Regions from separate parts of the Amycolatopsis sp. 505 genome, predicted to be linked through region 2. Evidence: riboswitches for the same ligand, from Rfam matches in the RefSeq annotation. Region 2 holds a riboswitch; the other holds the start of a gene.
What was found. Region 2 has a riboswitch for thiamine pyrophosphate ahead of thiC (phosphomethylpyrimidine synthase ThiC). Riboswitches for the same ligand answer to the same signal wherever they lie in the genome.
Positions count from the first base shown of each region.

Region 1: it holds a riboswitch for thiamine pyrophosphate, as region 2 does, so the genes downstream of both, H5965_RS28780 (thiamine ABC transporter substrate-binding protein) here and thiC (phosphomethylpyrimidine synthase ThiC) in region 2, are expected to answer to the same signal.

Region 1 covers NZ_JACKQP010000008.1:201,648-217,216, reverse strand. The annotation lists gene H5965_RS28820 (SMC family ATPase) at 1-2,103, shown strand, start outside; gene H5965_RS28815 (DUF1737 domain-containing protein) at 2,125-2,316, shown strand; gene H5965_RS28810 (AlkA N-terminal domain-containing protein) at 2,350-3,738, opposite strand; gene ychF (redox-regulated ATPase YchF) at 3,841-4,923, shown strand; gene H5965_RS28800 (ArsR family transcriptional regulator) at 4,975-5,568, shown strand; gene H5965_RS28795 (hypothetical protein) at 5,565-6,032, shown strand; gene H5965_RS28790 (hypothetical protein) at 6,032-6,373, shown strand; gene H5965_RS28785 (4a-hydroxytetrahydrobiopterin dehydratase) at 6,740-7,018, opposite strand; TPP riboswitch at 7,051-7,157, shown strand; gene H5965_RS28780 (thiamine ABC transporter substrate-binding protein) at 7,178-8,218, shown strand; gene H5965_RS28775 (iron ABC transporter permease) at 8,329-9,885, shown strand; gene H5965_RS28770 (ABC transporter ATP-binding protein) at 9,885-10,892, shown strand; gene H5965_RS28765 (ABC transporter permease subunit) at 10,908-11,786, opposite strand; gene H5965_RS28760 (ABC transporter ATP-binding protein) at 11,783-12,757, opposite strand; gene H5965_RS28755 (sigma-E factor regulatory protein RseB domain-containing protein) at 12,754-13,845, opposite strand; gene H5965_RS28750 (response regulator transcription factor) at 13,994-14,710, shown strand; gene H5965_RS28745 (HAMP domain-containing sensor histidine kinase) at 14,707-15,569, shown strand, end outside.
Region 2 covers NZ_JACKQP010000002.1:284,266-299,834, reverse strand. The annotation lists gene thiD (bifunctional hydroxymethylpyrimidine kinase/phosphomethylpyrimidine kinase) at 1-590, opposite strand, end outside; gene H5965_RS08375 (phosphatidylinositol-specific phospholipase C domain-containing protein) at 696-1,706, shown strand; partial or broken gene H5965_RS08370 (NADP-dependent oxidoreductase) at 1,703-2,616, opposite strand; gene H5965_RS08365 (helix-turn-helix domain-containing protein) at 2,707-3,102, shown strand; gene thiD (bifunctional hydroxymethylpyrimidine kinase/phosphomethylpyrimidine kinase) at 3,099-3,902, opposite strand; gene thiC (phosphomethylpyrimidine synthase ThiC) at 3,899-5,536, opposite strand; TPP riboswitch at 5,530-5,651, opposite strand; gene H5965_RS08350 (trypsin-like peptidase domain-containing protein) at 5,690-6,601, opposite strand; gene H5965_RS08345 (glycoside hydrolase family 15 protein) at 6,803-8,968, shown strand; gene H5965_RS08340 (peptide deformylase) at 9,012-9,590, opposite strand; gene H5965_RS08335 (DUF3263 domain-containing protein) at 9,746-10,054, shown strand; gene H5965_RS08330 (LytR C-terminal domain-containing protein) at 10,051-10,686, shown strand; gene H5965_RS08325 (AAA family ATPase) at 10,857-13,118, opposite strand; gene pssA (CDP-diacylglycerol--serine O-phosphatidyltransferase) at 13,304-14,248, opposite strand; gene H5965_RS08315 (phosphatidylserine decarboxylase) at 14,252-14,977, opposite strand; gene H5965_RS08310 (hypothetical protein) at 15,225-15,446, shown strand; gene H5965_RS08305 (GlsB/YeaQ/YmgE family stress response membrane protein) at 15,486-15,569, opposite strand, start outside.

The DNA of each region.
Region 1 (15,569 bases), on a different contig from region 2:
AATGCGCACCTGCGGCTGCTCGAAATCACCGAGCAGGCGCCACAGCGGGCCGAGTGGGCGCAGGAGGTGGCGGCCGCGCGGCGGGCGGCGGGTGTCGCTGTCGAGGCGGACCTGCTGGACAGGCGTGCGGCCGAACTGGCCGAAGCCGAGCAGGAAGAGAAGGCCCGTGGCGCCCGGCTGCGGGAGTTCGGCACCCGGGCGACCGGTGATCTGAAGGCCCGGGCGGCCACGGCCCACGAAGAGGCGGGCGCGGTCGCCGAGCTGGTCGCCGAGGCCGAACAGCAGGCGCTCGACGTCATGCGGCGGGACGACCGGAAGCTCGCCGCCGTCACGGCGCAGCAACAGGTCGAGGACCTGACCGGTGAACTGGCGGCGATCCCCGGCCAGCTGGCGAAACTGCGCGCGGACGCCCTGACCGCGGCCGAAGCCGAGGCGAAGCTCGACGGCGCCAAAGCGAAGGTGGACGAGCTGCGCGCCTTCGCCCGGGACGCGGCCGAGCTGCCCGAGGCCGAGGCGAAAGTCCAGCGAGGCGAAGCGAAACTGCGCGAAGTCGTCGACGCGCACCAGGCGGCCCGGCAGCGCCGGCTCGACCTGCGCGAGCGGCGGCTGGACGGGATGGCGGCCGAGCTGGCCGCCGCGTTGGCCGACGGCACGCCGTGCCCGGTGTGCGGGTCGGCCGAGCACCCGGCGAAGGCGAGCCGGGACGTCGAGCTGGTCGACCCGGCCGAGGAACGCGCGGCCGAGGAAGCCGAGCAGGCCGCGGACGTGATACGGCAGCGGGTCGTCGTCGCGCTGGAGGAGGCGAAGGCGCGGCTGGCCGGGCTGATCGAGCGGCTGGCCGGGCGCACGGCCGAGTCGATCACCGCCGAGCTGGCGGAAGCCCGCGCCACCGTCGCCGCGCTGACCGAGCAGGCCGCCGCCAAGGCGAAGCTGGGCCAGCAGGTGGTGCTGCTGGAACGCGACCTGGAAGCCCGGAGCGAACGGCTGCGCCGAGCCGAACAGGCGGCCACCGAAGCCACCACCGACGTCCGGGCCTTGGAGGAGCGGCTGGCCGAGCGGGAACGCCGGTTGGTCGCCGGGCGGGGTGAGTTCGCGGACGTCGGCGCGCGGCGGAAGCACCTCCTCGGCCTGGCCGAGGCCCTGGAGGCCGTCGCGGAGGCGCGGACGGCGGTGGCCGGCGCCCGGGAACGCGTTGCCCAGCAGAAAACGCTGGTCGAGGCGGCGGTGCAGGCGAAGGGGTTCACTTCGCTGAAGAAGGCGCGGGCCGCGATGCTGCCGGACGAGCAGATCGAGAAGCTGGAGCAGGGCATCGCCGAGGCCGAGGCGGCCGCCGCGGGCGCGCGGGCGCTGCTGGCCGAGCCGGACCTGTTCGGGATCTCGCCGGACGACGTGGCGGACGTCGGCCGCGCGGCCGACGCCGCCCAGCTGGCCCGGGCCCGCGCCGATTCCGCGTACGCGGCGCTGCGGGTGGCCACCGCGCAGCACGAGCAGCTGACCCGGTTGGCCGGGCTGCTGCACAAGGCGCTGGCCGAGCTCGCGCCGGCCGAAGCGCAGTACGCCGAGCTGCGGGCGCTCGCGGAGGTCGTCAACGGGCGCGGGCAGAACAGCCGCAAGATGTCGTTGCGGTCGTACGTCCTGGCGGCACGGCTCGAGGAAGTCGCGGTCGCGGCCACGCACCGGCTGCGCACGATGAGCCAGGGCCGGTACTCGTTCGTGCACTCAGACGCGGCCGGGGCGCGCGGCACCCGCGGTGGTCTCGGCATCGACGTGCTCGACGACTACTCGGGCACCATCCGGCCGGCGAAAACCCTGTCCGGCGGCGAGTCGTTCCTCGCATCGCTGGCCCTCGCGCTGGGGCTGGCCGACGTCGTCGCGGGAGAGACCGGCGGCGCGCTCCTGGACACGCTGTTCGTCGACGAAGGCTTCGGCACGCTGGACGCCGAAACCCTCGACGTCGTGATGAACATCCTCGACGAACTGCGGGCCGGCGGCCGGGTGGTCGGGCTCGTCTCCCACGTCGAGGAACTGCGGCAGCGCATCCCGACCCGGCTACGTGTCCGCAAGTCCCGAACGGGCTCCACCTTGGAGGTGCGCGCGGGCTGAGCACTGAGCCAAGATGAAGCCATGACCGACCAGCCGCCGAACGGCCTGCCCCGCTACCGCATGCTCACCGGCCCGGACGACGCGAAGTTCTGCCACCGGGTCAGCGAGGCGCTGGAGCTGGGCTACCGCCTTTACGGCTCGCCGGCCGCGACCTACGACGGCGAGCAGGTCATCGTCGCCCAGGCCGTGCTGTGGCAGGGCGAACAGAGCTGACACCGGCGCGGTCCCGGCCGGGCGCCGGAGGGATCAGACGAGCGGGCCGGTCGCCGCGCGCCGGAGGTACATCCCGGCGTAGGAGCACCACGGCGTCCACGCGCGCGCCCGTTCGGCGAGCGAATCGGGCGAGATCCCGAGCGACTCGGCGCCGCGGCGGACTTCCGCGTCGTCGGCGAGCAGGACGTCCGGAGCGCCGAGGACCCGCATCAGCACGTAGTCCGCGGTCGACGGGTCGACATGGCTCAGCAGTTCGGCCCGCAGGTCGGCGGCGTCGCGGCCGATGTGCACGTCCAGCCGTCCCTCGGCCAGAGCGGCGGCGACGGGGTGCCCGGTGGCCGCGAGCTGGGCGGCCGTCGGGAACAGCCGCGTCACGCCCCATTCGCCCGGCACCTCGTCGCCGAGCGGCGGCACGACGTCGAGCACCGCGCGGAGCAGCAGTTCCTCGCCGTCCACCGCGCCCGGCACCCGCATCCCCGGCGCGGCCCCGACCACCGGGGCCAGCGCCGGGTCGGCGCCGAGCACGCGGGTGACGGCCGCGGGGTCGGCGTCGAGATCGAGTAGCCGCCGCACGCGGCTGACCGCGCTGCCGAGGTCGCGCAGGTCGGTGAGCATCAGCTCGCAGCGCACGTGGTCAGGCGAAGGCGTCAGCCGCACGACACCGGTGCCGTGGGAGAGCCGCAGCGTGCGGGCGTAGGCCTCCGAAGTCACTTCCTCGACGCCCGGCACCGCGTTGTCTGCGAAGAAGCGAAGCAGCCCCGAAGCGTCGAAGGGCGGCCGGAACGGCAACCGCAGGCTGAGCCGGGTTCCGGTGACGTCGCTCTGCCGTCCGCGCCGGGACGCGGCGAAGGCGCGAAGCTGCGAAGGCGTCGTCGCGAACACTTCGCGGATCGTCTCGTTGAACTGCCGCACGCTGGAGAAACCCGCCGCGAAGGCGACGTCCGTCAGCGGCAGCTCCGACATCTCGATCAGCAGCCGCGCCGAATGCGCGCGGTGCGCCCGGGCCAGCGCGAGCGGGCCCGCGCCCAGCTCGGCGGTCAGCACCCGGCCGAGCTGGCGTTCCGAGTACCCGAGCCGCCGGGCGAGCCCGGGAACGCCTTCGCGCTCGACCGTCCCGTCGGAGATCAGCCGCATCGCCCGCGCGGCCAGGTCGGCGCGCACGTTCCAGTCCGGCGAGCCGGGCACGGCGTCCGGCAGGCAGCGGCGGCAGGCGCGGAAGCCGTTGGCCTGCGCCGCCGCCGACGTCGGGAAGAAGCGGACGTTCTGCACCTTCGGCGTCGACGCCGGGCAGGACGGGCGGCAGTAGATCCCGGTGGTGCGGACCGCCATGATGAACTGGCCGTCGAAGCGCGAGTCGCGGGCGGTGACCACGCGGTAGCAGCGCTCGGCGTCGCGCCAGAGTGAGAGCGTCTCGGTGACCATGGATCCGAGCATGACAGCAGGTCAGCGTGGCCGCTGGCGGAAATTCGCCACGGCGTTGGGTGCGTGGGGCCCGGCCGGGGGAGCCACGTAGACTGCGGGGTCGTGAGCCTCACCCTCGGTATCGTCGGCCTGCCCAACGTCGGCAAGTCCACCCTGTTCAACGCGCTGACCCGCAACGACGTGCTCGCCGCGAACTACCCGTTCGCGACGATCGAGCCGAACGTCGGTGTCGTGCCGTTGCCGGACCCCCGGCTGGACAAGCTGGCCGAGCTGCACAAGTCGGAGAAGATCGTCCCGGCCGTGGTGTCCTTTGTGGACATCGCGGGCATCGTGAAGGGCGCGTCCGAGGGTGCCGGGCTGGGCAACAAGTTCCTGGCGAACATCCGTGAGGCCAACGCGATCTGCCAGGTCATCCGCGTGTTCGACGACCCCGACGTGGTGCACGTCGACGGCCGGATCGACCCGTCGAGCGACATCGAGACGATCAACACCGAGCTGATCCTCGCCGACCTGCAGACGCTCGACAAGGCGCTGCCGAGGCTGGAGAAGGAAGCGCGGACGAAGAAGGAGAACAAGCCCGCGCTGGACAACGCCCAGAAGGCGAAGGAGATCCTCGACGCCGGGCGCACGCTCTTCCAGGCGCAGAAGGAAGTCGACTTCGACGCGCTGCGCGAGCTGAGCCTGCTCACGACGAAGCCGTTCCTGTACGTCTTCAACGCCGACGAGTCGGTGCTCACCGACGAAGCCCGCCGCGAGGAGCTGACCAAGCTGGTCGCGCCGGCGGACGCGGTGTTCCTCGACGCGAAGGTCGAGGCGGAGCTGCTGGAGCTCGACGACGAGGAGTCGGTGCGCGAGCTGCTGGAGTCGGTCGGCCAGCCGGAGCCGGGCCTGTACTCCCTGGCCCGCGCGGGTTTCCACACGCTCGGCCTGCAGACGTACCTGACGGCGGGCCCGAAGGAATCCCGCGCCTGGACGATCCCTCAGGGCGCGACGGCCCCCCAGGCGGCGGGCGTCATCCACACGGACTTCGAGCGCGGCTTCATCAAGGCGGAAATCGTCTCCTACGACGACCTGATGGAGGCGGGCTCGATGGCGGCCGCCCGCGCGGCGGGCAAGGTCCGCATGGAGGGCAAGGACTACGTCATGGCCGACGGCGACGTGGTCGAGTTCCGCTTCAACGTGTGAGCGTCAGCTACTGACTGTTGTTTTCATTGGACGCAGGATATACTGCGTCCAATGAAAGCTTCGCCGAGCTTGCTGCCCCTGCTGCGTTCGCGCATGCAGGGCGAGCTGCTCGCGCTGGTCCTCCTGCACCCGGAGCGCGAGTACAGCATCACCGAGCTCGCCAGGGCGTTCGGGGTCTCGGCGACCACCGTGCTGCGCGAGGTCGAACGGCTCGTCGGCGGCGGCATCCTGGAAGATCGGCGGGTGGGCCGGAGCCGGCTCGTCAAAGCCCGTACGGACACCCCGCTCTACCGGCCGCTCAGCGACGTCATCTCGGTCACCTTCGGGCCGCTGCCGCTGCTGGCCGAGGCGCTGTCCGGCCTGGCCGGCGTGCGCGAGGCCTACATCTACGGGTCCTGGGCCGCGCGCTACAGCGGTGAACCGGGGCCGCCGCCCGGTGACGTCGATGTCCTGGTCGTCGGCTCACCCGACCCGGATGCGCTGTTCGACCTGGCCGAGGGCGTGTCGCGGCGGCTGGACCGGGAGGTCAACGTCCATCGGCTCTCGCCGTCGGCGTGGGCGGCGGAGAGCAGCACCGATCCGTTCCTCACCAGCGTGCGCGAGCGTCCGCTGGTCCCGCTGCCGCTCGCTCAGGAGGCAGGATGACCCGCTGGAACCAGGGCCGCGCCACGATCGACGCCCTCCTCGCGCGCGGCTCCCTCGAACGCGTCCCGGCTTCGCGGGAGGCCGCCGAGGCGGAGATCGCCCGGGCCCGCACCCACGTCGTTTCGGCGCGGCAGCTGCTGACCTCGGACCCCGAAGGCGCCTACACCCTGGCGTACGACGGCGCCCGGAGGGCGTTGGCGGCGGTCCTGCAGAACCAAGGCCTGCGCGCCACGAGCCGGGGTGGCCACATCGCCGTCTACGAAGCGGTTCTCGCGCAGCTCGATCCGCCGCTGGGGCCGCTTCTGCGTCCCTTCAACCGGATGCGGGTGCGCCGCAACGAGGTCGCCTACCGCTCTTCCGAGGCGCCTGCGGTGACGGCCGAGGACGTGACGGCCGACGTGGCGAAGGTCGAAGACCTCATCGGGGTCGCCGAAAAGACGATCCCGAACATGGCCCGCTACTGATGGCGGGCCGCCCGCTGACCGCCACCGAGCGGACGACGCTGGACACGCTGCTCGCGGCGGACTTCCCGGGGGCGGTGGAACTGCGGGCGCAGGCCGCCACCGCCCGGGTGACCAGGCGGTGCGGCTGCGGGTGCCCGAGCATCAACCTGGAGGTCGACCGGACGCTGCCGCTCGCGGAGGTCGCCGACACCCCGGTCGCGGTCGAAGCCGGCGTGCCCGGTGGCGGTCTCGTCGTGTTCGTCGCCGACGGCCGGTTGTCGTGCCTCGAGTACTGGGGCACGGACGACGAGCCGCCGGCCGAGTTCCCGCCGCCCGGGCAGATCGAGCTCGGAGCGGACTAGCCGAGCAGGCCCAGCAGGGCGATCGCGATCAGCACCACCGCGGGGGCGAGGGCGTTGATCCAAGCGCGCTGGGCGGCGGTGAGAGCGGTGCTGTTCATGGCGTTCCCTACGGGCGAAAACCGATGCTTCCGCAGGAACAGCGCCTCGATCATGCTCCGCGTTAGCCGCTGTGATCGAACTCTCAGCTGTCCAGGTGACGGCGGTTGCGGACGGTGAACCAGAGCACCCCGCCGGCCGCCGCCACCATCGTTGCGAAAGCTGCCGTTCCGACCACGATTGCCTGCGTCATCTCTGTTCTCCCTCCTGAAGGTTCCGGTAACCGAGAGACGTCGGAAGCAGGCAAAGGTGCACTGAGCGTAACCAGGGTCACACCAGGACGGCGTCGATCTGGGCCGCGAGAGAAAAGTCCTTCGCCGTCAGGCCGCCCGCCGAATGCGTGGATAGCCGGAACGTCAGCGTGCGCCAGCGGATGTCGATGTCCGGGTGGTGGTCGGCGGCCTCGGCCAGCTCCGCCACCCGGTTCACCACCTCGATCGCCCGGGGGAAGCTCGCCAGCTCCACCTCGCGGGAGATCACCGCGCCGGACCGCGTCCAGCCCGCGCCCAATCGTGCGTCGGCCTCGGAGTCGCTCAAGATTTCCGTCATGTCTCCATCGTCCTGCGTCCTGGACTACGCTGCACGGTTGCCACGGGAGTCCGGGGAGCCGGGCTGAGAGGCGGGTCACCCGCGACCGTTCGCACCTGACCGGATCATGCCGGCGACGGGAGGGCTTCCCTCCGCGTCCGGCGAAGTGCAGGAGGGTAGATGAAACGCAGGGCTGCGACGGCCGTTGCCGTCGTCGGCGTGGTCGCCGCCGGGTGCTCGCTGTCGGACGGTGACGGTGGCACGCAGCAGACGCCCACCGTCACCCTCGTGACGCACGCCTCCTTCCTGGCGCCGCAGGAGGTGCTCGACGCCTTCCAGAAGCAGTCGGGCATCAAGATCTCCGTGCTCATGCAGGGCGACGCCGGCTCGCTGACCAACAAGCTCGTGCTGACGAAGGCGAACCCGATCGGCGACGTCGCGTACGGCGTCGACTCCACCTTCGCGTCCCGGGCGCTGACCGAGGGCGTCTTCGAGCCCTACACCAGCCCCGAGGCCGACCGCGGGCCGCAGCGCTACGCCGTCGACCCCGAGCACCGGCTCTCCGCGGTCGACGTCGGCGACGTCTGCGTCAACGTCGACACGAACTACTTCACCGCCAAGGGGATCCCGGCGCCGTCGAGCTACGACGACCTGGCCGACCCGAAGTACAAGGACCTGCTGGTCGCCGAGGACCCGGCGACCGCGTCCCCCGGCCTGGCGTTCCTCCTCGGCACCATCGCCAAGTACGGCGACGCCGGGTGGAAGGACTACTGGGCGAAGCTGAAGGCCAACGGCGTCAAGGTGGTCAGCGGCTGGGAAGAGGCCTACACCAAGCAGTTCTCCGGCTCGTCCGGCAAGGGCCCGCGGCCGATCGTCGTCTCGTACGCGTCGTCGCCCGCCGCGGAGATCGGCGACGACGGCAAGCCGCGCACCAAGGCGCTGCTCGACACCTGCTACCGGCAGGTCGAGTACGCCGGCGTGCTGGCGAACGGCAAGCAGGTCGAGAACGCCCGCAAGGTCGTCGACTTCCTGCTCTCCCAGCAGTTCCAGGCCACGGTCGCGGCCAACATGTACGTCTACCCGGCCCGCCAGGGCGTCGACCTGCCGCAGGGCTGGGCGCAGGCCGCGCCGCTGCCGCAGAAGCCGCAGACGCTGCCCGCGGACCAGGTGCAGGCCGGACGCGAGAAGTGGATCGGCGAATGGCGCACGCTCGTGCAGTGACATCCGAGGCTCCGCCTCGGGCCGGGGGCTCCGCCACCCGGAACCCCCGAAAAGCACCAGTCCTAGCCCCACCCCGGACCGCCCGTGGCCTCGGCCTGGCCCTTCTCGGCCTGGCCCCGATCGGCTTCCTGGTGGTGTTCTTCGCCTGGCCGGTGCTGGCGATCATCGGCCGCGGGTTCGCCGCGGGCGGCCTCGACGTCGTCCTCGGCGACCCGCGGACCTGGCAGCTGGCGCTGTTCACCGTCGCCAGCGCGGCCGCGTCGACGGTCGTCGCGGTGCTGGCCGGCCTCCCGGTGGCGTTCCTGCTGGCCCGGGTGCGCCTGCCGGGCGTCGGCCTGGCGCGGACGCTCGTGCTCGTGCCGTTCGTGCTGCCGACCGTGGTCGTCGGCCTCGCGTTCCGGGCGCTCTGGCCGGACGGCGGTGTCCTGCCGATCGTGCTGGCCAACGCCTTCTTCAACGTCGCCGTCGTCGCGCGGACCGTCGCCGGGCTGTGGGCGCGGCTGGATTCGCGGACGGCCGACGCCGCTCGGGCGCTCGGCGCGTCGCCGTGGCGGGCGTTCCGGTCGGTGACGCTGCCCGCGCTCGCCCCGGCGGTCGCGTCCGCCGCGGCCGTCGTGTTCCTGTTCTGCGCCACCAGCTTCGGCGTCGTCCTGATCCTCGGCGGCGCCCGCTACCGGACCCTGGAAACCGAGATCTACCTGCGCACCGTCGACCTCCTCGACCTCTCCGGCGCGGCCGCGCTCTCGCTGGTCCAGTTCGCGGCCGTGGTCGCCGCGCTGGTGGTCGGCGGGCTGGCGCGGCGGCGCAAGGAGGGTGCGCGGACCGGGTCCGGCGGGGCGCGCCGGCCGAGGGGCGGCGAATGGTGGGTCGTCGGCGCCGCGGGCGTCGTGCTCGCGCTGCTGGTGACGCCGATCGTCGCGCTCCTCGCCGAGTCGGTGTCCACTGAGGACGGCTGGAGCCTCGCCGGGTACCGCGCCTTGACGAGCACCGGCGAGAAGGGCGCGCTCCAGGTGTCCGGCTGGGACGCCGCGCTGAACTCGCTGAAGGTGGCCATCGACGCGACGCTGCTCGCGATGGTCGTCGGCGTGCTCGCGTCAGTGGTGCTGGTGGCGCTGCGCCGGTCGCCCGCGAGAGCCGCGCGCGGGCTGGGCGAGACGATGGACGCCGTCCTGATGCTGCCGCTCGGGGTGTCCGCGGTGACCGTCGGGTTCGGCTACCTGGTGACGCTCGACGCGCTGCCCGGCGACCTCCGGACGTCGCCCTACCTGGTGCCGTTGGCCCAGGCGCTGGTGATCATCCCGCTGGTCGTGCGGATGGTGCTGCCGGTGCTGCGTTCGGTCGACGTCCGGCTGCGGCAGGCCGCGTCGACGCTCGGCGCGAGCCCGCTGCGGGTGTGGCGGGAGATCGACCTGCCGCTGACGCTGCGGCCGCTGGTCGCGGCGGCGGGCTTCGGCTTCGTCGTGGCGCTGGGCGAATTCGGCGCGACGAGCTTCCTCGCCCGGCCGACGGCGCCGACGCTGCCGGTCGCGGTGGCGACGCTGATGGCGCGCCCGGGAGCGCTGAACAACCAGATGGCGTACGCGGCGTGCGCGTTGCTGATGCTCGTGACGGTGCTGGCGGTCGCGCTGATCGACCGGCTCGGGCGCGGTGGGGTGGGAGAGTTCTGATGGCGTTGTCGGTACGGGACCTGACCGTCCACTACGGAACCTTCGCGGCGGTCCGCGACGCCCGCCTGGACATCGCCGACGGCGAGGTCCTGGCCCTGCTCGGCCCGTCGGGCTCGGGCAAGTCGACGCTGTTGCGCGCGATCACCGGGCTCGAGCCGTCGGCCCGCGGCTCGGTGAGCTGGGACGGCGAGGACCTCGGCGCGGTCCCGGTCCACCGCCGCGGCTTCGGCCTGGTGTTCCAGGACGGCCAGCTGTTCACCCATCGTGACGTCGCCGCGAACATCGCGTTCGGCCTGCGGATGCACGGGGTGCCGCGCGCGCAGTGGGCGCCGCGCGTGGCCGAGTTGCTGGAGCTGGTGGGGCTCTCCGGCTTCGAGAAGCGGCGGGTGACGGAACTGTCGGGCGGCCAGGCGCAGCGGGTCGCGCTCGCCCGGGCGTTGGCGCCGAAGCCACGGTTGCTGCTGCTGGACGAGCCACTGTCCGGTTTGGACGCCGGATTGCGCGAACAGCTGGCCATCGACCTGGCGGACCTGTTGCGCCGCAGCAAGATCACTGCCCTCCTGGTGACGCACGACCAGGAGGAGGCGTTCACGCTGGCCGACCGGGTGGCGGTGCTGGACGCGGGGGAGGTCCGCCAGGAGGGCGCGGTCCGCCGGGTGTGGCGCAACCCGGCGGACGACGACGTGGCCCGGTTCCTAGGCGTGACGACGTTCGTGGACGGCACCGCGGCGGCCGGTCGCGTGCACACATCCCTCGGTGACGTGGCGCTGCCCGACGTCGACGACGGCCCGGTGCGGCTGGGGTTGCGGCCGCACGCGCTGCGCGTGGCCGCGGAAGGCGTGCCGGGCGAGGTCGTTGCGGCGGTGCACCGGCGCGAGCACGTGCGGCTGGTGGTCCGGCTCAAAGAGTCCACTGTGGACGCAGTGGCCCCGGCGGCGGCGGACCTGCGCGCCGGCGACGCGGTGAAGCTGCAGTTCGACCCGGACGGCATCGCACTGGTCGGCTAGCCGTCCGGGAGAACCTCAGCCGTCGCGGGTCGACAGGCGGGCGTACGCCAGCGACAACCCGATCACGATGTAGCACGCCGCCCGCAGTGCTCCCTCGCCCAGCATCTGCGTGCCCATCGGGTCCTGCAGCACCTCCGCCGGCGCCATCGACCAGTTCCGCGTCAGCAGGAACGGGTGCAGCCAGTCCAGCGACGTCAGGAACCCGAGGATGGTGAACACGATGTCCGCCGCCAGCACGGAGGCCACCACCAGCATCGGGTGCTCGGTCCAGCTGGAGATGGCCAGCGCCACCGCGCCGACCGCCCACAGCTGCAGCACCACCCAGCCCGCCACCAGCAGGATCCGGGCCAGCGCGCCGCCGAGGGACAACGTCGTGCCCGACAGCGTGAACAGCGAATCCGTGCCGTTGATGATCAGGCCCGTGACCACACCCGTGACGCACATCGCCAGCACCGAAACCACCGACACCGTCGCGACGCCGAACGCCTTGACCGCCAGCAGGCGCCCCCGCCCGACCGGCGCGATCAGCCAGCCGCGCAGGGTTCCGTGGGACGTCTCGCCCGCGATGGCGTCCGCGCCCGCCATCGCCGACGCCAGCGGCAGCAGCAGGGCCAGGGACATCACGATCGCCGCGATCGGGAGCACGAACGCGTTGTTGACCGCCGAGGCCAGCAGCGCTCCGCCGCCGTCGTCCGGGCCGCCGCCCTGCGCACCCGCGTCGTCCACCAGCGTCAGGCCGATGCCGATCACCACCGGGATCAGGGCCAGCAGCCCCAGCACGGCCAGCGTGCGCGGCCGCCGGAAGATCCAGCGCAGCTCCGCGGCCAGCAGCCGCGGCAACGGCACCGTGTCGTGGCCCGTGCGGGCCGCCGGTGCCTCCAGGACCGCCGTCATTCCGCCCCCTCCGTGAGCCGCGCGAACAGGTCTTCCAGCCCGGTGCGGGCCCGCGTCGCCTCGTGGACCGCGACCCCCGCGCCCACCAGGACCTGCAGCACCCGCGGCGCTTCGGCCGCCGTGAGGTCGGCGCGGACGCCCTCCGGCGTCAGCCGCGCGCCGATCCGGTTCTCCCGCAGCACTTCCACGGCCTTCTCCGCGTCCGGCGTGCGGACCAGCAGGGCCGCGTTCCCGGACTCCAGCAGCTCCGCCAGCTCGCCCTGCGCGACGACGTTCCCGCTCTGCAGCACGGCCACGTGCGTGCAGGTCGCCTCGACCTCGGCCAGCAGGTGCGACGACACCAGCACGGTGACGCCCTCGGCGTGCAGCTCGGCGACGATCCTGCGGATCTCCCTGGTACCCGCAGGGTCGAGGCCGTTGGTCGGCTCGTCGAGCACGACCATCTTCCGCGGCACCAGCAACGCCGAGGCGAGCCCGAGCCGCTGCTTCATGCCGAGCGAATACCCCTTATACCGCCGTCGCGCGGCCCCGGTCAGCCCGACGCGCTCCAGCGCCGAGTCCACCGCGGACGGAATCCCGGCCGAGGACAGCCGCGGTTCGGCCGCGGCGAAGCGCAGCAGGTTGTCGCGGCCGGACAGGAACGGGTGGAAGCCCGGCCCCTCGACCAGCGCGCCGACGTCGGGCAGCGCGTGCGCGGCGGCGTCCGGCATCGGACGGCCGAGCAGCTCGACCTCGCCCTCGGTCGGGCGGACCAGGCCGAGCAGCATCCGGATGGTGGTCGTCTTGCCCGAGCCGTTCGGCCCGAGCATGCCCACGACCGCGCCGGCCGGGATGTCGAGGTCGACGTGGTCCACCGCGACCGTGCTGCCGTAGACCTTCCGCAGTCCCCGGGTCCGCGCGGCGAGCGGAACCGCCGGGGCGGAGGCCTCCGCAGAAGCCTCCGCCCCGGACTGGACAGCCGTGCTCGTCACTTCTGACCCAGCGCTTCGTACAGGACCTGCTCCGGCACCGCACCGGCGGCGAAGCGGCCGTCGTCGGTCAGCACCGCGCTGCCGACCTTCGTGGTGAAGAGGTAGCCGCTGCCCCAGGTGCCGTTGACCTTCTTGCCGAACCGTTCGAGCAGCGCCTTCGGGTCGGCGTTGCGGCCTTCCCGCCCGGACTGCTGCTTCGGCGCCGCGTTCAGCGCGTCCGCCGGGACCTTGCCGGTGACGACGGTGTCCCAGCCGTCGCCGACGACCTTGACGTCCTGCTTGGCCTGCTCGGCCAGGTCCTTCGCGTGCTGGTCGACCTGCGGGGTCTTCTCCTGCACCTTGGCGCCCTTCGGCGGGGTGAAGGTGAAGAGGTCGGCCGGCTGCTGGGTGAACTCGATCTCGGTGAACGCGACCTCCAGCGCCGGGGTCGCCGTGCCGTTGCTCAGCACCGACATCCGCAGTGGCATCCGCGTCTGCGAGTCGACCGCGACGCGGATTTCGCGCAGCAGCGTCCGCTCGGTCGGCTTCGGCGTCAGGACCAGCTCGTAGGCCGGGCGGCCGGCGACGGTCGCGGTGCCGTCGACGGACACCGTGCTGCTCTCCCGGACCTTCGCGAGCAGTTCGGTCGACGCCGCCAGCGGGTCGGCCGTCTTGTCGCTGCCCGCGCCCTTCCGCTGGGCCACGTCGGCCGGGATGGTCAGCTTGGTCGCGGTGTTCGTCTTGGAGCTGTAGTCCCAGACGGTGGTGCCGTCGTGGACCACGGTCTCCTGGCTCGCGCCCTGCGTGACGGCGAGCCGGCTCTTGCCCGCGCCGTCGCTGAAGATGTGCGCCGAGTCCATGTTCAGCGCCTGGGCGCCCGGCACCGCGTTCCCCACCGCGGGCAGGCCCAGGTCGTTGCTCACCTTCAGCGTGCCGTCGAACGCGCCCGGCTTCGCCTTGACCACCGACTGCACCAGGTCCTCGGCGCTCACCTGCGGCAGCGCCGGCTTGTCGTCCGCGCTGGCCGGCATCGCGACGAACGCGAGCCCGCCGGCACCGAGCGCGGTGCCGAGGACCGCGGCCGTGATGCCCTTCGTCTTCGGTTTCATGCGTCTCTCCCTGTGGTGTTCCCGGGCTCGAGTGTGCCCGGCTCCCTGGCCACGACGCTTCCCTCTCGAGGCTGAGATACCCCTGAAGGTTCTCTCCCCGACGCTGAGATCGTGCTGAGAGCTGACGCACGACCTGCGGAAACCGGCCATGATGAGTCTCGTGAAACCTCGGGTGCTGGTGGTCGACGACGAACCGGGCGTGCGCAAGGCCCTGCAGCGCGGGCTGCGCGCGGAGGACATGGACGTGGTCACGGCCGCGGACGGGCCCACCGGCCTGCAGCTGGCAAGCACGGGCTCGTTCGACGTCATCCTCCTGGACATCATGCTGCCGGGCCTGTCCGGCTACCGCGTGCTGGAGCGGCTGCGCAAGGACGGCGTCACCACGCCGGTGCTGCTCGTCTCGGCCAAGGACGGCGAGATCGACCAGGCCGACGGCCTCGACCTCGGCGCCGACGGCTACCTCGTCAAGCCGTTCTCGTTCGTGGTGCTGGTCGCGCAGGTCCGCGCGGTGCTGCGCCGGGCCGGGCCGGAGTCCGGCCGCGGGACGCTGCGGCTCGGCGCGCTGGCCGTCGACCGCGGTCTGCGGCAGGTGCACTGGCACGACGAAGAGGTCGGGCTGAGCCCGCGGGAGTTCGCGCTGCTGGAGGTGCTCGTCGGCCGCGCGGGCACGGTCGTCACCAAGGACGAGCTGCTGCGCGCGGTCTGGGGCGAGGAGCAGGCGGTGACCCGCAACCTCGTCGAGGTCTACGTCGGGTACGTCCGCCGCAAGCTCGACGCGGTCGGGGCCGGCGCGTTGCTGCGGACCGTGCGGGGGCACGGCTACCTGGCGTCCGACGCGCAGCTCGACGAGGTCATCACGCCGTGATCTCCTGGTGGCGGGGCCGGTCCCTGCAGGTCCGGATCACCCTGCTGGCCGCGACGATCACCCTGGCCTGCCTGCTCGGCCTGGCCACGCTGGCCGCGTCGAACCTCTCGCCGCTGCTCATCGGCTCGGTCGACCGGGAGCTCACGTCCGCGCTCGGCCCGGCGGGCGCCGAGGTGAGCGCCGGCCGTCCGCTGTCGGGTGCGGCGCCGGTGACGCTGCGGGTGCTGGACATCGCGGGCACGCCGGTGGACGGCGGTACCCCGGCGGGTCTTTCCCCTGCCGACGTTTCGACGCTCAAGGCCGGGCAGCCGGTCCAGCGCGACGGCGCGCGGTACCTCGGCACGGTCGTCAGCGCGCCGGACGGGTCGCAGCGCTTGGTGGTCGCGGGGGCCGGCCTGGTCGGCTTCGCGGCCGCGGTGCACTACGGCGGCGTGTGGCTGGTGGTGGTCGCGGCGGTCGGGGCGCTGGTGGCGGGGTTCGCGACGTGGCTGGTGGTGCGCTTGTCGCTGCGGCCGGTCGCGCGCATGCGGGGGTCGGTGCGCTCGCTGCCTCCGGGCGCGCGCCTGGCCCTGCCGGACTCGCACGACGAGCTGCGGGCGCTGGCGGAGGAGTTCAACGCGCTGCTGGAGCGGCAGGAGCAGGCGGCCGAACGGCTCCGCCGCTTCACCGGCGACGCGGCGCACGAGCTCCGGTCGCCGGTCGCGTCGATCCGCGTGCAGGCCGAGGTCGCGGTGACGAACCCGGATCCGGAGCTGTCCCAGGAGACGCTGTCGGACATCTTGACCGAGGCCGAGCGCCTGTCGTCGCTGCTGGACGGGCTGCTGTCCTTGGCTCGGTCGGACGCGGGCGAGGTGCCCCC
Region 2 (15,569 bases):
GAGCCGTCGAACAGGAGGTCCACGCACTCCGGGTCGGCCTGCAGGTGGCCGCTCTTGACCAGGACGTAGCGGGGGCCCATCCGGTGCAGCACGACCGCCGCGGTGTGCATGCCCTCGCGGTCCTCGACGGTCATCCCGGTCAGCAGCCGGACCTCGTCGAGGTTCGGGGTCAGCACCGTCGCACGCGGGAGCAGCTCGTCGCGCAACGCGTGCAGCCCCGCCTCGTCGAACAGCGGGTGGCCGTGCATCGACGCCGCGACCGGGTCCACGACGAACGGGATGCGCGCGTCCCGGCCGATTTCCGCCTTGTCGCACGCCGCGGCGACGGCGTGGATGATCTCGGCCGAGGCCAGCATGCCGGTCTTCGCCGCGCCGACGCCCATGTCCGCCGCCACCGCCTCGATCTGCCCGGCCACGATGTGCGGCGGCAGGTCGGCGCGGTCGTGCACGCCCAGGGTGTTCTGCACGGTGACGGCGGTGACCGCGACCAGGCCGTGCACCCCGCAGGTCAGGAACGTGCGCAGGTCCGCCTGGAGCCCGGCGGCGCCGCCGGAGTCCGACCCGGCGATGGTCAATGCCGAAGGGATCATGGTGGTTTCCCGACTTCTGGTCTAGGCCAATCAGCCTCTTTTGCTTCATCAACAGTCAACCACGGTGAGACATTGTGAACGTTACTCACGTTCGAAGGAGCCTGGATGAAGCTCTTCTCGGTGGCCCTCCTCGCGGCCGCGCTCACGCTCTCCGGAGCGACCGCCGCGAGCGCCGACAGCCCCAAGCTGTCCCACGTCACGACCGTCGGCGTGCACAACACCTACGACCCGGCGGCGTACGGCTACCTCGCCCAGGCGCTCGACGCCGGCTCGTCGCTGATCGAGCTCGACGTCTGGCCCGACTTCTTCACCCACGAGTGGAAGGTCAGCCACTCGAACCCGTTGGGCAACAACAACAACTGCGTCGCGGCGACCTCGGCGTCGCAGCTCTACAGCGGCGGGAAGAACAAGAACCTCGAGTACTGCCTCGACGACATCCGGATCTGGCTGGCCGCCCACCCCGGGCACACGCCGATCACGCTCAAGCTGGAGATGAAGACCGGCTTCTCGGACAACACCGGCATGGGTCCCGACGAGCTGGACGCCACGTTCCGCTCGCACCTCGGCAGCGTCGCCTTCCGCCCGGCCGAGCTGCTCGGGAGCTACGCCACGCTGGACGACGCGGCCAAGGCGGACAACTGGCCGTCCGTGGACGCGCTGCGGGGCCGGGTGATCACCGAGATCATCCCGGGCACGGTCGAGGAGCAGAACCCGACCGACACGCTGAAGACCGACGTCGAATACGCGCGGTACCTGGTCGGCCTGAAGAACGCGGGCAAGCTCGGCGACGCGAACATCTTCCCGACCGTGCACGGCGCGGCCGGCGGTGACCCGCGGGACAAGTACACCGCCGACCTCAAGCCGTGGTTCGTGGTGTTCGACGGCGACGCGAACGCGTGGGTCACCCAGACCGGGCCGTGGTGGTACGACGCCAACCACTACTACGTGGTGATGACCGACGGGCAGAACGTCGCGCCGGCCATCGACGCCCACAACCCGACGGTCGACCAGGCCAACCAGCGCGTCGCCGACCTGGCGAAGCAGCACGCGTCGGTGGTCACTTCGGACTGGACCGGGCTCACGACGGTGCTGCCCCAGGTGCTCGCCCGCGGTTAGACGGTCAGCACGAGCTTGCCGGACACCCGGCCCGATTCACCCAGCTCGTGCGCCTTGGCCGCGTCCTCCAGCGGGAAGGTCTGCTCGACGCGGACCTTCAGCTGACCGGCCTCGATCAGCTCGACGAGGCCGGTCAGCCCGCCGCGGTCGGGTTCGACGAGGATCCTCTTCGTCCGCACGTGGTTTTCCGCCGCCTTCTGCGCCACCCGGCCGGCCACGCCGCTGGGCACGCCGATCAGCAGGCCGCCCTCCTTGATGGCGGGCAGCCAGCGCAGGTCGCTCTCCTCGCCGACCAGTCCGAAGTAGACGTCCACATCGGACGCGGGTCGCGGTAGTCGATCGGTTCGTCGACACCGAGCTCGCGCAGGAAGTCGTGCTTCTTCGCGCTGGCCGTGCCGATGACGTGCGCACCGCGGGCCTTGGCGATCTGCACGGCGAGGTGCCCGACCCCGCCCGCGGCGGCGTCGACGAACACCCGCTGTCCCTTGTGGACGCCGGCGACGTCGACCAGGCCCTGCCAGGCGGTCAGCCCGGCGAGCGGGAGGGCGGCGGCCTCGGCGAACGACAGCCCGGCCGGCTTGCGCACGAAGTGCCGCGAGGGCGCGGTGACGTACTCGGCGTAGGCGTTGGCCGGCCGCGGGAACCACGGCATGCCGAGGACTTCGTCGCCCTCTTCGACACCGGTCGCGCCGAAGCCGGCTTGCTCGACGACGCCGGCGACGTCCCAGCCGACGGTGAACGGCGGCTCGCCGAGGAACCCGCCCCCGCGCCGCACCTTCCAGTCGACCGGGTTGATCCCGGCGGCCTTCACCCGCACCAGGACCTCGGTCGGCCCGGGTTCGGGACGCGGTGCCTCGGTGACGCGGAGCACCTCCGGTCCGCCGAGGGCCTGCTGGGTCACGATGCGCATTGCTTCACTCCTTCTGTCTTGGGTCGGCTCCATCCTCGGGTGCTTGGTCACTTTTCGCCAGAAGGCACTAGTTGGTATCGTAGGTACCTGATGGATACCACCTGTGACCAGGGCGGACCCTGGGATGTCTACCTCCGCAACTGCCCGTGCCGCGACGTCCTCGACCTCCTGGCCAACAAGTGGACGGCCCTGGTCCTGGGCGCACTGGCCCGCGGGCCGCACCGCTTCGGCGAGCTGCGCCGCGCGGTCGACGGCATCAGCCAGAAGATGCTGACCCAGAACCTCCGCCAGCTGGAGCGCGACGGCTTCGTGACGCGCACGGTGTACCCGACAACGCCGCCGACGGTCGAGTACGCGCTGACGGAGATGGGCGCCGAGGTGGGCGCGCACCTGATCGCGTTGAGCACGTGGTCGCAGGCGAACTTCGGCCGCATCCGCTCGGCGCGCGAGGAGTACGACGGCCGGGAGCTGCAGCCGGTCCGTTAGCTCTTGTCCAGCACCCAGAACGGCGAAACCGGGCCGACCCCGGCCCCCAGCGGGTAGGCCTCCGCCACGCACCGCTCGATGAACTTCTTCCCGGCCGCCACCGCGTCCGGGACCGAAGCGCCCTTCGCCAGCGACGCCGTGATCGCCGAGGCCAGGGTGTCACCGCCGCCGTGGGTGTTCTCCGTCTCGTACCTCGGCCCGCTGAGGGAGAGGTAATCGCGGCCGTCCGTCAGCAGGTCGACGCACTCGGCCGTGCCCTGCATGTGGCCGCCCTTGACCAGGACCCACTGCGAGCCGAACTCCAGCAGCGCGTCGGCCGCCGCCCGCTGGGAAGCGGAATCGTCCACCGAAATCCCGGTCAGCAGCCGGACTTCGTCGAGGTTCGGGGTGATCAGCGTCGCGCGCGGGAACAGCTCCGTGCGGATCGCCTCCAGGGCGTCCTCGCGCAGCAGCGCGTGGCCCGTCATCGACGCCGCCACCGGGTCGACCACCAACGGGAAGCCGGAACCCACCTCGTCCAGCGTCTTCGCCACCGAACGGATGATCTCCGCCGTGGCCAGCATGCCCGTCTTCGCCGCGTCGACGCCCATGTCCGACGCCACCGCCTTGATCTGCGCCGACACCACGTCGGCCGGGATCTCGGTGAAACCCTGCACGCCCAGCGAGTTCTGCACGGTGACCGCCGTCACCGCGACCAGTCCGTGGACGCCGTGCGCGAAGAACGTGCGCAGGTCCGCCTGGATGCCCGCACCACCGCCGGAGTCCGAGCCGGCGATGGTGAGGGCGGTCCGAGGGGTCATTGCCCCACCACGGGCAGGTACACCTTGCCACCGGACTCGGTGAACTCCGCCGACTTCGAAGCCATGCCGGCCTCGATGGCCTCCACAGTGGACAGACCGTGCTCCTCCGCGTACTTGCGGACGTCCTGCGTGATCCGCATGGAGCAGAACTTCGGGCCGCACATCGAGCAGAAGTGCGCGGTCTTGGCCGGCTCGGCGGGCAGCGTCTCGTCGTGGAACGAGCGTGCGGTGTCCGGGTCCAGCGACAGGTTGAACTGGTCGTTCCACCGGAACTCGAAGCGCGCCTTGGACAGCTCGTCGTCCCATTCCTGGGCGTACTTGTGGCCCTTGGCCAGGTCCGCGGCGTGCGCGGCGATCTTGTACGTGATCACGCCGGTCTTGACGTCGTCGCGGTTGGGCAGGCCCAGGTGCTCCTTCGGCGTCACGTAACACAGCATCGCCGTGCCGTACCAGCCGATCTGCGCCGCGCCGATGGCCGAGGTGATGTGGTCGTACGCCGGCGCGATGTCCGTCGCGAGCGGGCCGAGGGTGTAGAATGGCGCTTCGCCGCAGAGCTTTTCCTCGAGCTCGACGTTCTCCTTGATCTTGTGCATCGGCACGTGGCCGGGACCCTCGATCATCACCTGGACGTCGTGCGAACGCGCGATGTGCGTCAGCTCACCCAGGGTCTCCAGCTCGGCGAACTGGGCGCGGTCGTTGGCGTCCGCGATGGACCCCGGACGCAGGCCGTCACCCAAGGAGAACGTGACGTCGTACTGCCGCAGGATCTCGCAGAGCTCCTCGAAGTGCGTGTACAGGAAGGACTCCTGGTGGTGCGCGAGGCACCACGCGGCCATGATCGACCCGCCGCGGCTGACGATCCCGGTGACGCGCCGCGCGGTCAGCGGGATGTACCGCAGCAGCACGCCGGCGTGCACGGTGACGTAGTCGACACCCTGCTCGCACTGCTCGACGATCGTGTCGCGGTACACCTCCCACGACAGCTTTTCCGGCTCCCCGTTGACCTTTTCCAGCGCCTGGTAGATCGGCACGGTGCCGACCGGCACCGGCGAGTTGCGGATGATCCACTCCCGCGTCTCGTGGATCCGCTTGCCGGTGGAGAGGTCCATGATCGTGTCGGCACCCCAGCGGGTCGCCCACACCATCTTGTCGACCTCTTCCTCGACCGACGACCAGACGGCCGAGTTGCCCATGTTGGCGTTGATCTTCACCAGGAAGTTCTTGCCGATGATCATCGGCTCGGACTCGGGGTGCTTGCGGTTGACCGGGATCACCGCGCGGCCACGGGCCACCTCGTCGCGCACGAACTCCGGGGAAACCCGTTCGCGCGCGGCGATGTACTCCATTTCCCGGGTGATGACGCCCTGTTTGGCCCACCCGAGCTGCGTGTTGTGCTCACGCCCGTCGGCCCAGCCGGCGCGCAGCCGGTGTAGTCCACTGTGGACGTCGATGGCCGCTTCCGGATCCGTGTAGGGGCCCGAAGTGTCGTAGACGTCGAAGTGTTCGCCGTTGGACAGATCGATCCGGCGGGCGGGCACCCGCAGCCCGGATTCGGTCTGGTGGTACACCTTGCGCGAGCCGGTGATCGGCCCGGTCGTGACGTTCAGCGCAGCATTGCTTTCCAAAGCCGTCAACGACTTTCACTCCCTACGCCGGCATTACCCGGTCAGGTTCATGCGGTCGGTGACGCCTGCGAAACGCAAGTCACCCTCTCAGCCCGCCATGGCGCGAGCTCCCGCGTTGGTGTTGTGTCCCCGACCATGCCACGCCGGCGCGCGATACTCAAGTCACCCGACCAACTCTGCCGGTGTGGCGTAGACGTCGACCATGGCGCCGTTGCGCAGCACGGTGATCGGCAGTGCGGTGCCGATCACCTCCGCGAACAGCTGCCGCTGGATGCCCTGGGCGTCCGAGACGCGGGTGCGCCCGACGGTCAGCACGAGGTCGCCGGCGCGCAGGCCCGCCCGGTCGGCCGGGCCGCCGGACACCACTTCGTGCACCCGCAGCCCCGCGCGCTGCCCGGTGCGCTCGGCGACGTCGTCCGGCAGCGGCGCGGGCACACCGACCACGCCGAGGTACGCCCGCCGCACCCGGCCTTCGACGACGAGCGTGTCGATGATCCGCCGCGTGGTCGCGTTGATCGGGACGGCGAGGCCGAGCCCGACCCCGGCGACCGCGGTGTTGACGCCGACGACCCGGCCGGCGGAGTCGGCGAGCGCGCCGCCGGAGTTGCCGGGGTTGAGCGCGGCGTCGGTCTGGATGACGTCCTCGATCACGCGGGTGGTGCGCCCCTGCCGCACCGGCAGCGCCCGCCCGAGCGCGCTGACGACCCCGGCGGTGACGGTCCCGGAGAAGCCGAGCGGGTTCCCGACGGCGACGACGAGCTGGCCGACGACGAGCCGGTCGGCGTCGCCCAGCACGGCGGCGGCCGGCGTCTCGCCCCGGGCGCGCAGCACGGCGAGATCGGACAGCGGATCGGCGCCGACGACGTCGAAGGGCACTTCGCTGCCGTCGGCGAAGGTGGCGACCCCACGCCGGTGGTCGCTGACGACGTGGGCGTTGGTGAGCAGGTGCCCGTCCTCGGCGAAGACGACGGCCGAGCCGCTCCCGCGCGCGAGCTGCACCCCGGCGACGTGCGGGGTGACGGTCTCGGCGACCGTGCTGACCACGCGCGAGTAGGCGTCCATCGCGTCGTCCATGTGCACCTCGATTACACCGTTGCAGGTAATACAAGTTTGCGCCCGCTTGAGCGGGAAGTCCGTTCGCTGTCCGTGAACCGGTTCACCGGACCAGTGACGGTCGGTGGTTCACCGGATCGGACCATGCGCCGGTGAAGGATCGGCGGCAGACTCCCAAGTCGCTTCTGTAACGGTGCAGAAGCGATCTTCTGTGGGGTTGATATGCGCAAACTCATTTCCGGCGCCTTCGCCGGCCTGCTGGTCACCGGCCTGATCCCGGCGACCGCGGTGGCCGCGGAAGAGGCTCCCGGGGCACCCGGGGCCCATCCGAGCTGGCTGCCCGCGAACAAGACCGGGTTCGGCACGGCCCACGACCGGTCGAGCAACGTCTGGTTCACCCTCCAGGGCGGCCAGATGTCCGAGGTCTACTACCCGGACCTGTCCACGCCCAGCGTCCGCTCGCTGAACTTCGTCGTCACCGACGGCCGCAGCTTCGCCGTCACCGACTACTCGGCGAAGTCGCAGCAGGTGCGGCGGACCGACGACGACAGCCTGACCTACGAGCAGACCATCACCGACGACCAGCACCGCTGGCGTCTCCGCAAGACCTACGTCACGGACCCGGCCGCGACGACCGTGCTGGTCGACGTCGACTTCCAGTCGCTCACCGGCCGGCCCTACCAGCTCTACGCGGTCGCCGACCCGGACCTGACCAACGACGGCTCGGACGACTCCGCCGCCCGCCAGGGCGACGCCGTCACCGCGCAGGACGCGTCGAACGCCGCCGCCCTCACCGCGAAGCCCGCGTTCACGAAGACGAGCGTCGGCTACGCGGGCGCGTCCGACGGGAACACCCAGCTCGCCAAGACCTTCAAGCTGGCGCAGTACGACACGGCCGAGAAGGGCAACGTCGTGCTGACCGGCCAGACGAACGCCGACGGTCTCCGCAACCGGCACGTCACCCTCGCCCTCGGCATGGGCGCGAAGGCCGCCGACGCGCTCGGCAGTGCACGGGCGTCGCAGCGACGCGGTGTCCGCGACATCACGCGCGCCTACGACCGCGGCTGGCAGCAGTACCTGCGGGGGGTCAGCAAGCCGCCGTCGTCGCTGAAGACCGACGCCGAGCGTGACCTTTACAAGGCGTCGATGCTCACCCTCGCGGCGAGCGAGGACAAGCACCACCCGGGCGCCTTCATCGCCTCGCCGAGCATGCCGTGGCGGTTCGGGAACAACGACCCGGAGTGGTCGCCGTCCGGCACCTACCACCTGGTCTGGCCGCGTGACCTCTACCAGATCGCGACCGGCCTGGCCGCCGGCGGCGACACGGCGGCGGCGAACCGCGCGGTGTCCTACATGTTCGGCACGCAGCAGCAGGCCGACGGGCACATGCCGCAGAACAGCCGGGTCGACGGCGTCCCGTACTGGACGTCGATCCAGCTCGACGAGACCGCGTTCCCGATCGTGCTCGCCCAGCAGCTCGGCCGGACCGACCTGTGGCCCGGCGTCCGCAAGGCCGCCGACTTCATCCTGGGCTACCGGGGGCCGGACGGGCAGCCGTCGCCGTACACGCAGCAGGAACGCTGGGAGGAGCAGGACGGCTGGTCCCCGTCGACGATCGCCTCGGTGATCGCCGGGCTCGTCTGCGCCGCGGACATCGCGTCGCACAACGGCGCTTCGGCGGACGCGGCCCGGTACCTCGCGGCGGCCGACAAGATGAAGGCCGACCTGCCGAAGCAGACGATCACCACGAACGGGCCGCTGTCGAAGGACCCGTACTTCGTCCGGCTGACGAAGGACGCCAACGCGAACAACGGGACGACGTACAACCTCGGCAACTCGAGCGTGACGATGGACCAGCGCGCGGTCACCGACGCGGGCTTCCTCGACCTCGTCCGGCTCGGCGTCTACCGCGCCGACGACCCGGTGATCCGCAACAGCGTGCGCGTGACCGACAAGGACATCGCGTTCACCACGCCGACCGGCCAGTTCTGGCACCGCTACACGAAGGACGGCTACGGCGAGCAGGCCGACGGCTCGCCGTGGGACTACACCTTCCCGGCGGAGAGCCGCACCACGTTCGGCCGGCTCTGGCCGCTGCTCGCCGGCGAACGCGGCGAGTACGAACTGGCGCTCGGCGATCCGTCGTCGGCCGCGCGGCGGCTGCGTGACCTCGGCCGGGTGAGCAGCTCGGCGGAGACCATGCCGGAGCAGGTGTGGGACGAGAACCCGCCGTCCGGGCAGACCGGCTTCCCGGCCGGCACGCCGAACACCTCGGCGACCCCGCTGGCCTGGACGCACGCCCAGTACGTCCGGCTCGCCTGGGACGTCCGGGCGGGCTCGGTCCTGGAGACGCCGCGCGTCGTCCGGTGCCACTTCCTCGGCTGCTGAAAACGGCGAAGGGTCCCTCGTGCGCGAGGGGCCCTTCGTGGTCTCAGATGACGGCGCCGTCGTCCTCGGGGGTGCGCGGCGGCAGCCACGAGTTGCCCGGCACGCCCCACTTGTTCGACTTCAGCATCTTCTTCGCGGCGCGCGCGTGCCGGCCGACCAGGCGGTCGAGGTAGATGTACCCGTCCAGGTGGTCGGTCTCGTGCTGCAGGCAGCGCGCGAAGTAGCCGGTGCCCTCGACCTCGATCGGGTTGCCGTCGAGGTCGGCGCCGGTCACCTTCGCCCACTTCGCGCGGCCCGTCGGGTACGACTCGCCGGGCGCCGAGAGGCAGCCCTCCCAGTCGTCGTCCGGGTCCGGCATGGTCTCCGGGATCTCCGACGTCTCGAGCTTCGGGTTGACGACGACGCCCTTGTGCCGCACGCCCTCGTCGTCCGGGCAGTCGTAGACGAACACCCGCAGATCGAGGCCGATCTGGTTGGCCGCGAGGCCGACGCCCTCGGCGGCGTACATCGTCTCGAACATGTCGTCCACGAGCGTGCGCAGCTTCTCGTCGAACTCGGTGATCTCCCGAGTCGGCTGGTGCAGCACGGGTTCGCCGGCGATCACGATGGGGTGGATGGTCACGGCGAGCCAGTTTAGTCGGACCCCTCTGGTAGACCTGCATCAGACCGTGACGCGCCGACGTCGATGCCCACGTCGGTGCGTGCTTCCGTGGTTGAATGGCGCCCGCGGAAGAGCTAGGTCTGATTCGCCATGACGCCCGATTGAGAGGGACTCGGATGGACGCCGCGGAGTCGATGGCTGAGCCGCAGCCGTCGCCGCCGAAGCCCGTGCCCGGCCTGACCGAACGCGAGGTCGAGATCCTCGCCTTCGAGCGCCAGTGGTGGCGGCACGCCGGGGCGAAGGAGAACGCCATCCGCGAACGCTTCGACTTGTCTGCGACGCGCTACTACCAGCTGCTCAACAAGCTGCTGGAGAAGCCGGAGGCGATCGAAGCCGACCCGATGCTGGTGAAGCGGCTGCGCAAGACGCGTGCCGCCCGCCAGCGCAAGCGAGGCGCCCGGCGACTGGGGATCGAGCTGAAATGAGTGTGTTTTCCGGAATGTCCCGGCCGATGAAGGCCGCGGGCGTCGCGTTGGTCGGGGTGGCCATCATCGCCGCCGTCATCGGCGGGATCACCGCGCTGGGCGGGGGTGACGGGTCGAACGAAGCCGGGCCGAGCGGCACTTCTCCGACGCCGTCGGGCTCGTCCTCGGCACCGCCGTCGACGTCGTCTTCGGCTTCTTCTTCGACGTCTTCGTCCTCGGCGAGCCCTTCGTCACCCACGCCGCCGTCGCCGAGCTCGCCGGCCCCCGGCCAGCCGACGTCGGCCGGTCCCGGCCAGCCCGGTCAGCCGGGTGGTGACCAGCAGGCGTCCAACAAGTGGGTGACCGTCCGGGTGTTCAACAACTCGACGGTCAAGGGCCTGGCGGACCGCGCGGCCGAGGACTTCCGCGGTTCCGGGTGGAACGTCAACGAGGTCAGCAACTACTCCCAGGGCATCATCCCGACGACGACGGCGTTCTACCGCCCGGGCACCGACGAGGAAGCCGCGGCCAAGCAGCTCGCCCAGGAGTTCGGCATCAAGGCCGAGCCGCGCTTCGAGGGCATCCAGAACGCAAGCCCCGGCGTGATCGTCATCGTGACGAAGGAATACCAGAGCGGCCACAAGGGCAGCTGACCCGCGCCCAGCGTGATCCGAACGCCGACACGCGTGATCGAGCAGCCGACACGCGTGATTGGGCAGTCGACACGCGTGATCAGAAGGTCGACACGCCGTGGCCGGCCGGCTCCGCCCGTGTCGTCCCTTCAATCACGCGTGTCGACCCTTCAGTCACGCGTGTCGACCCTTCAGTCACCGGTCTGGGTCTTCGCGTAGGCCTCCAGGGCCGCCAGCTGGGCCGGGTCGAGGCTCGGCCGGACCGTCTTCCGGGCCGTCTCCAGGTGGGCCGCGGTGACCTCGCGGGCCTCCAGGGACTCGCGCATCGCCGTCAACGCCGCTTCGCGGATGAGGGCCGCGCAGTCGGCCGCCGAGTAACCGTCCAGAGTGGACGCCACCGCGGCGAGGTCGACGTCCTCGGCCAGCGGGGTGTTCTTCGAGCTGGCCGCGAGGATCGCCGCGCGGGCCTCGGCGTCCGGCGGCGGCACGTAGACGCGGCGCTCGAGCCGTCCGGGCCGCAGCAGCGCCGGGTCGACCAGCTCCGGCCGGTTCGTCGCGCCCAGGACGACGACCTCGCGCATCGGCTCGACACCGTCGAGCTCGGTGAGCAGGGCGGCGACCACGCGGTCGGCGACGCCGGAGTCGGACGACTGGCCGCGGCGCGGGGCCAGCGCGTCGATCTCGTCCAGGAAGATCAGCGCGGGCGCGGCTTCGGCGGCCCGGCGGAACAGCTCGCGGACCGCGCGCTCGGACTCGCCGACCCACTTGTCCATCAGCTCGGCGCCCTTGACCGCGAAGACGTTCAGCGCGCCGGTGCCGGCCAGCGCCCGCACGAGGAACGTCTTGCCACCGCCGGGCGGCCCGTACAGCAGCACCCCGCGCGGCGGTTCGACGCCGAGCCGGGCGAACGAGTCCGGGTACCGCAGCGGCCACAGCACGGCCTCGGTGAGGGACTGCTTGACGTCGACCATGTCGCCGACGTCGTCCAAGGTCAGCCCGCCGGTGGCCAGGTTGTCCGAAGTGGACATCGAGACCGGCCGGACGGTGGCCAGCGCGTCCAGCAGGTCCTGCTGCGAGATGCGCGGCTCGTCGGTGTCGCGCTGGCGCAGAGCGGCGCGCAGGGCCGCGTCGCGGCGCAGCGCGATCAGGTCCGCCGCGACGAAGCCCGGGGTCCGCTCGGCGAGGACGCCGCAGTCGATTCCGGCGTCGAGCGGGACGTCGCGGAGCAGGACGTTCAGCAGCTCACGGCGGGTTTTCGCGTCCGGGAGAGCCAGGCCGAGCTCGCGGTCCAGCAGGTCGGCGGCGCGCAGCCGCGGGTCGGCCGACTCCGCACGGGCCGTCGTCGCGACGACGGCGAACCGGTCCCGTTTGAGGGCGGTCCTCAGCTCCTCCAGCACGACCGTGGCCACCGGCGGGGGAGTCGTCGCGGGCAGCAGCGCGTCGACGTCGGTGAGCAGGAGGACCGAGGGGCCTTCGGCGCCGCGGATGGCCTCGCGCAGGCGTGCGACGGCGACGTTCGGGTCCAGCACCGCGAGGTTCGGCGCGGCCAGCGGGATGATCCCGATCCCGGCGTCGTGGGCCACCGACCGCACGAGCGTCGCCTTGCCGACGCCTTCGGGGCCGGACAGCAGGACGCCGAGGTGGGCGGGCGCGCCCAGCCGGGCCAGCAGCTCGGGCCGGTGGAACGCGAGGTCGAACCACTCGGCGAGCTTGCGCGCGGCGGCTTCGGCGCCGACCAGGTCGGCCAGCGGGACGGCCGGCTCTTCTTCGGCGGTGACCTCGTCCTCGACGATCTCGGCGTCGATCCACTCCTCGGCCGCGGTGACGGCTTCGGCGCGGACCAGCGCGGTCGCCGTCCGCGGCGCGGCGGGCTCGGCGGCCGGGCGCGCGCCGTCCCGCCAGGTGACCACTGTGGACGGTCCGACCGCGACGGTGCCGGCCGGTTCGGTGGCGGTGACGGTGAGCAGCTCGTTCGTCCAGGTCGCGCCGATCGCGCGGGACAGCTGGCCGCGGAGCCCGGCCGGGTCCGACCCCGGTGACGGGGCGAGGTCCTGGGGCAGCAGCGAAACGGCGTCGCCGACGGTCAGCACCTTGCCGATCAGGGCGAGCCGCAGCATGTGCGGGCTGACCGAGACGCTGGCCAGCCGCGACCCGGCGACGGTGACGGTCTTGGCGGCCGCGACGTCGGCGGGCGCGACGACGACCTCCGCGCCCTCGGTGACGCCGAGGTTCGACATGGTGACGTCGTCGGTGAGCACCACCCCGGGCACCCCGGTCTCGTCGGCGGGCGCGGCGAGCGCGGCGCTGACCCGCGCCCCGGTGAGGTGGACGGCGTCCCAGGCCCGCAGGCCCAGCGCGTCGAGGACTTCGGGATGCAGCCGGACGACGCCGCGGCGGGTGTCCAGCGCCGACGGCGTGTGCCGGACGGTCAGCGTGATCTGCGGGTGGCTCACGCCGTTCACCCTAGCGAGCCGCCGCCCCCCGAGGAGGCCCGAACCCGTGTCGTCCATCCAGGTACGCGTGTCGTCCGTTCAAGTACGCGTGTCGTCCGTTCGGTCACGAGATCGCCGAACCGGAATGGCGAACTCGCGTACCCAGCCGGACGACACGCGTACTCAGATGGACGACACGGGCGGGTTTACTTGCGGCGGAGGCCGATCTGGCGCCAGGAGCGGCGGCGCTGGCCGTTTTCCGAGGTGACGCGGGGGGTGCGGACCGTCTCGCGGGGGAGGCGGACGGCGCGCATGGCCGCGCCCGCGACGCGGCGGCGCAGCGGCGGGCGCAGGCCGAGGCGGCGGGTGGAGCGGGCGCGGCGGATCGCGCGGCGCTCGCTCGGGGGGACCGTCCAGGCCTCGGGGTGCGCCGCCAGCCAGCGGTGCCGGTGGATCGAGTACGGGATGTGCGCCAGGTACAGCACCATCGCCACGAGCAGCGCGACCAGCGGGAACTGGATGATCGCCGCGGCCAGCAGCGCCACGCCCAGCAGCAGCGGGGCGATCGCCTTCGGCGGGGCCTTGACCGTCTTCAACGACAGCGTCGGGATGCGGCTGATCAGCAGCGCCGCGATGGCGACCGTCCACGCCCACACGACGTACTGCGACGACCACCACCCCTCGCCCCACTGCAGGTACGCCACCAGCGGCAGCATCCCCAGGAGGCCGCCCGCGGGCGCCGGGACGCCGACGAAGAACTCGCTCGCGTACGGCGGCTGCTCGGTGTCGTCCAGCAGCGTGTTGAACCGGGCCAGCCGCAGGATCATGCAGACGGCGAAGATCAGCGACGCCACCCAGCCGATCCGGTCCGCGCCCGTCTGCCACACGTAGATCACCAGCGCCGGCGCGACGCCGAACGAGATGCCGTCGGACAGCGAGTCGAGCTCCGCGCCCATCTTCGACGTCGCGTCCAGCAGCCGCGCGATCCGGCCGTCCAGGCTGTCGAGCACCGCCGCGATGCCGATCGAGGCGATCGCCATCGCGTAGTTCTTGGTCAGCGCGAACTGCACGGCCGACAGGCCCGCGCACAGCGCCAGCACGGTGATGGCGTTCGGCAGCAGCCGGACGCCCGGGGTGGTCACGCGGACCATCGATCAGCCCTTCGAAGGCGTGGCAGGGAGTTCCGCGATGACCGTCTCGCCGCCGATCGTGCGCTGGCCCTTGCTGACCAGCACGGTCGAGCCCGGCGGGAGGTAGAGGTCGACCCGCGAGCCGAACCGGATGATGCCGTACGTCGACGCGGCGGCGACCTTGTCGCCCTCGCGGATCTCGCAGAGGATGCGGCGCGCGACCAGGCCGGCGATCTGCACGACGACCAGCTCGTGGCCGTCTTCGGTGCGCATGAGCACGGAGTTGCGCTCGTTGTCGTCGCTCGCCTTGTCCAGGTCCGCGGACAGGAACTTGCCCGGCCGGTAGGCGACCCGCTCGATCACGCCGTTCGCCGGCACGCGCTGGACGTGCACGTCGAACACCGAGAGGAACACCGAGACGCGCATCCGCGGCTCGGCCGGCAGGCCGAGCTCGGCGGGCGGGACGGCTTCCTCGATCAGCGACACGAGACCGTCGGCCGAGGCGAGCGCGACGCCGTCACGCGGCGGCGGGACCCGCTTCGGCTCGCGGAAGAACGCGGCCATGGCCACCGTCGTCAGCGCGCCCAGGACACCGAGGCGCTTGGAGAACCGGCGCGCGAGCAGGGTCGCGGCGACGCCGCCCGCCACGAACGGGCGACCGGCGGAGTGCATCGGCGGCAGCGTCTCGCGGGCGAGCTGGAGGGCGTGGGCGACGGGGTTGCCGGCGGAATCCGGCCGGGTGCCGCTCATGGTCGGGTCCCCTGGTTTCGTGTCGGAAGAACGGATCGGCGCCGGGTCCGGCGGCCGCGTACGGGCGCCCCCACGCTACCGCTGCCCCAGGTGAACGTGTCCGCGCGCCCCTGCCGGACTCCTCCGGGAGGGGGTCACCGCGGCGGGTGGGAAAGATCGCCGCGTCGTAACACATGGTCGATTTCGCCGATGACACTGAGTAGTTGCCGCCGTTCGGGGCGCTGCCCCGCCTGACCTGTGAGGACCGATGAGCGACCGCCACGATCCCGCCGAAGCCCGGCTTCGCGAGCTTCTGGGCGCGTGGCGTCGGGAGATCGACGAGGTGCCGGTGCCGTCGCTCGTCGACCCGCTGCGGGCGGTCGACGTCGTCATCGAGGCGAAGAAGGCGAGGAACCGGGGCCGGGTGCATCCGCCCCCCGACGGCGCACGCACCCGGCCACCGGGAGATGCGCGTGAGGGAAGAGTTTAGCGGCGAACGGCCCGATGATCACCGTTCGTTCGGCGAAAGTTACCAACGGTCATTCGGACGCCGGGCCAGACCGCTCGCGAGCCGCAGGATCGCCAGCAGCACGACCGCGCCGAGGATGGCCAC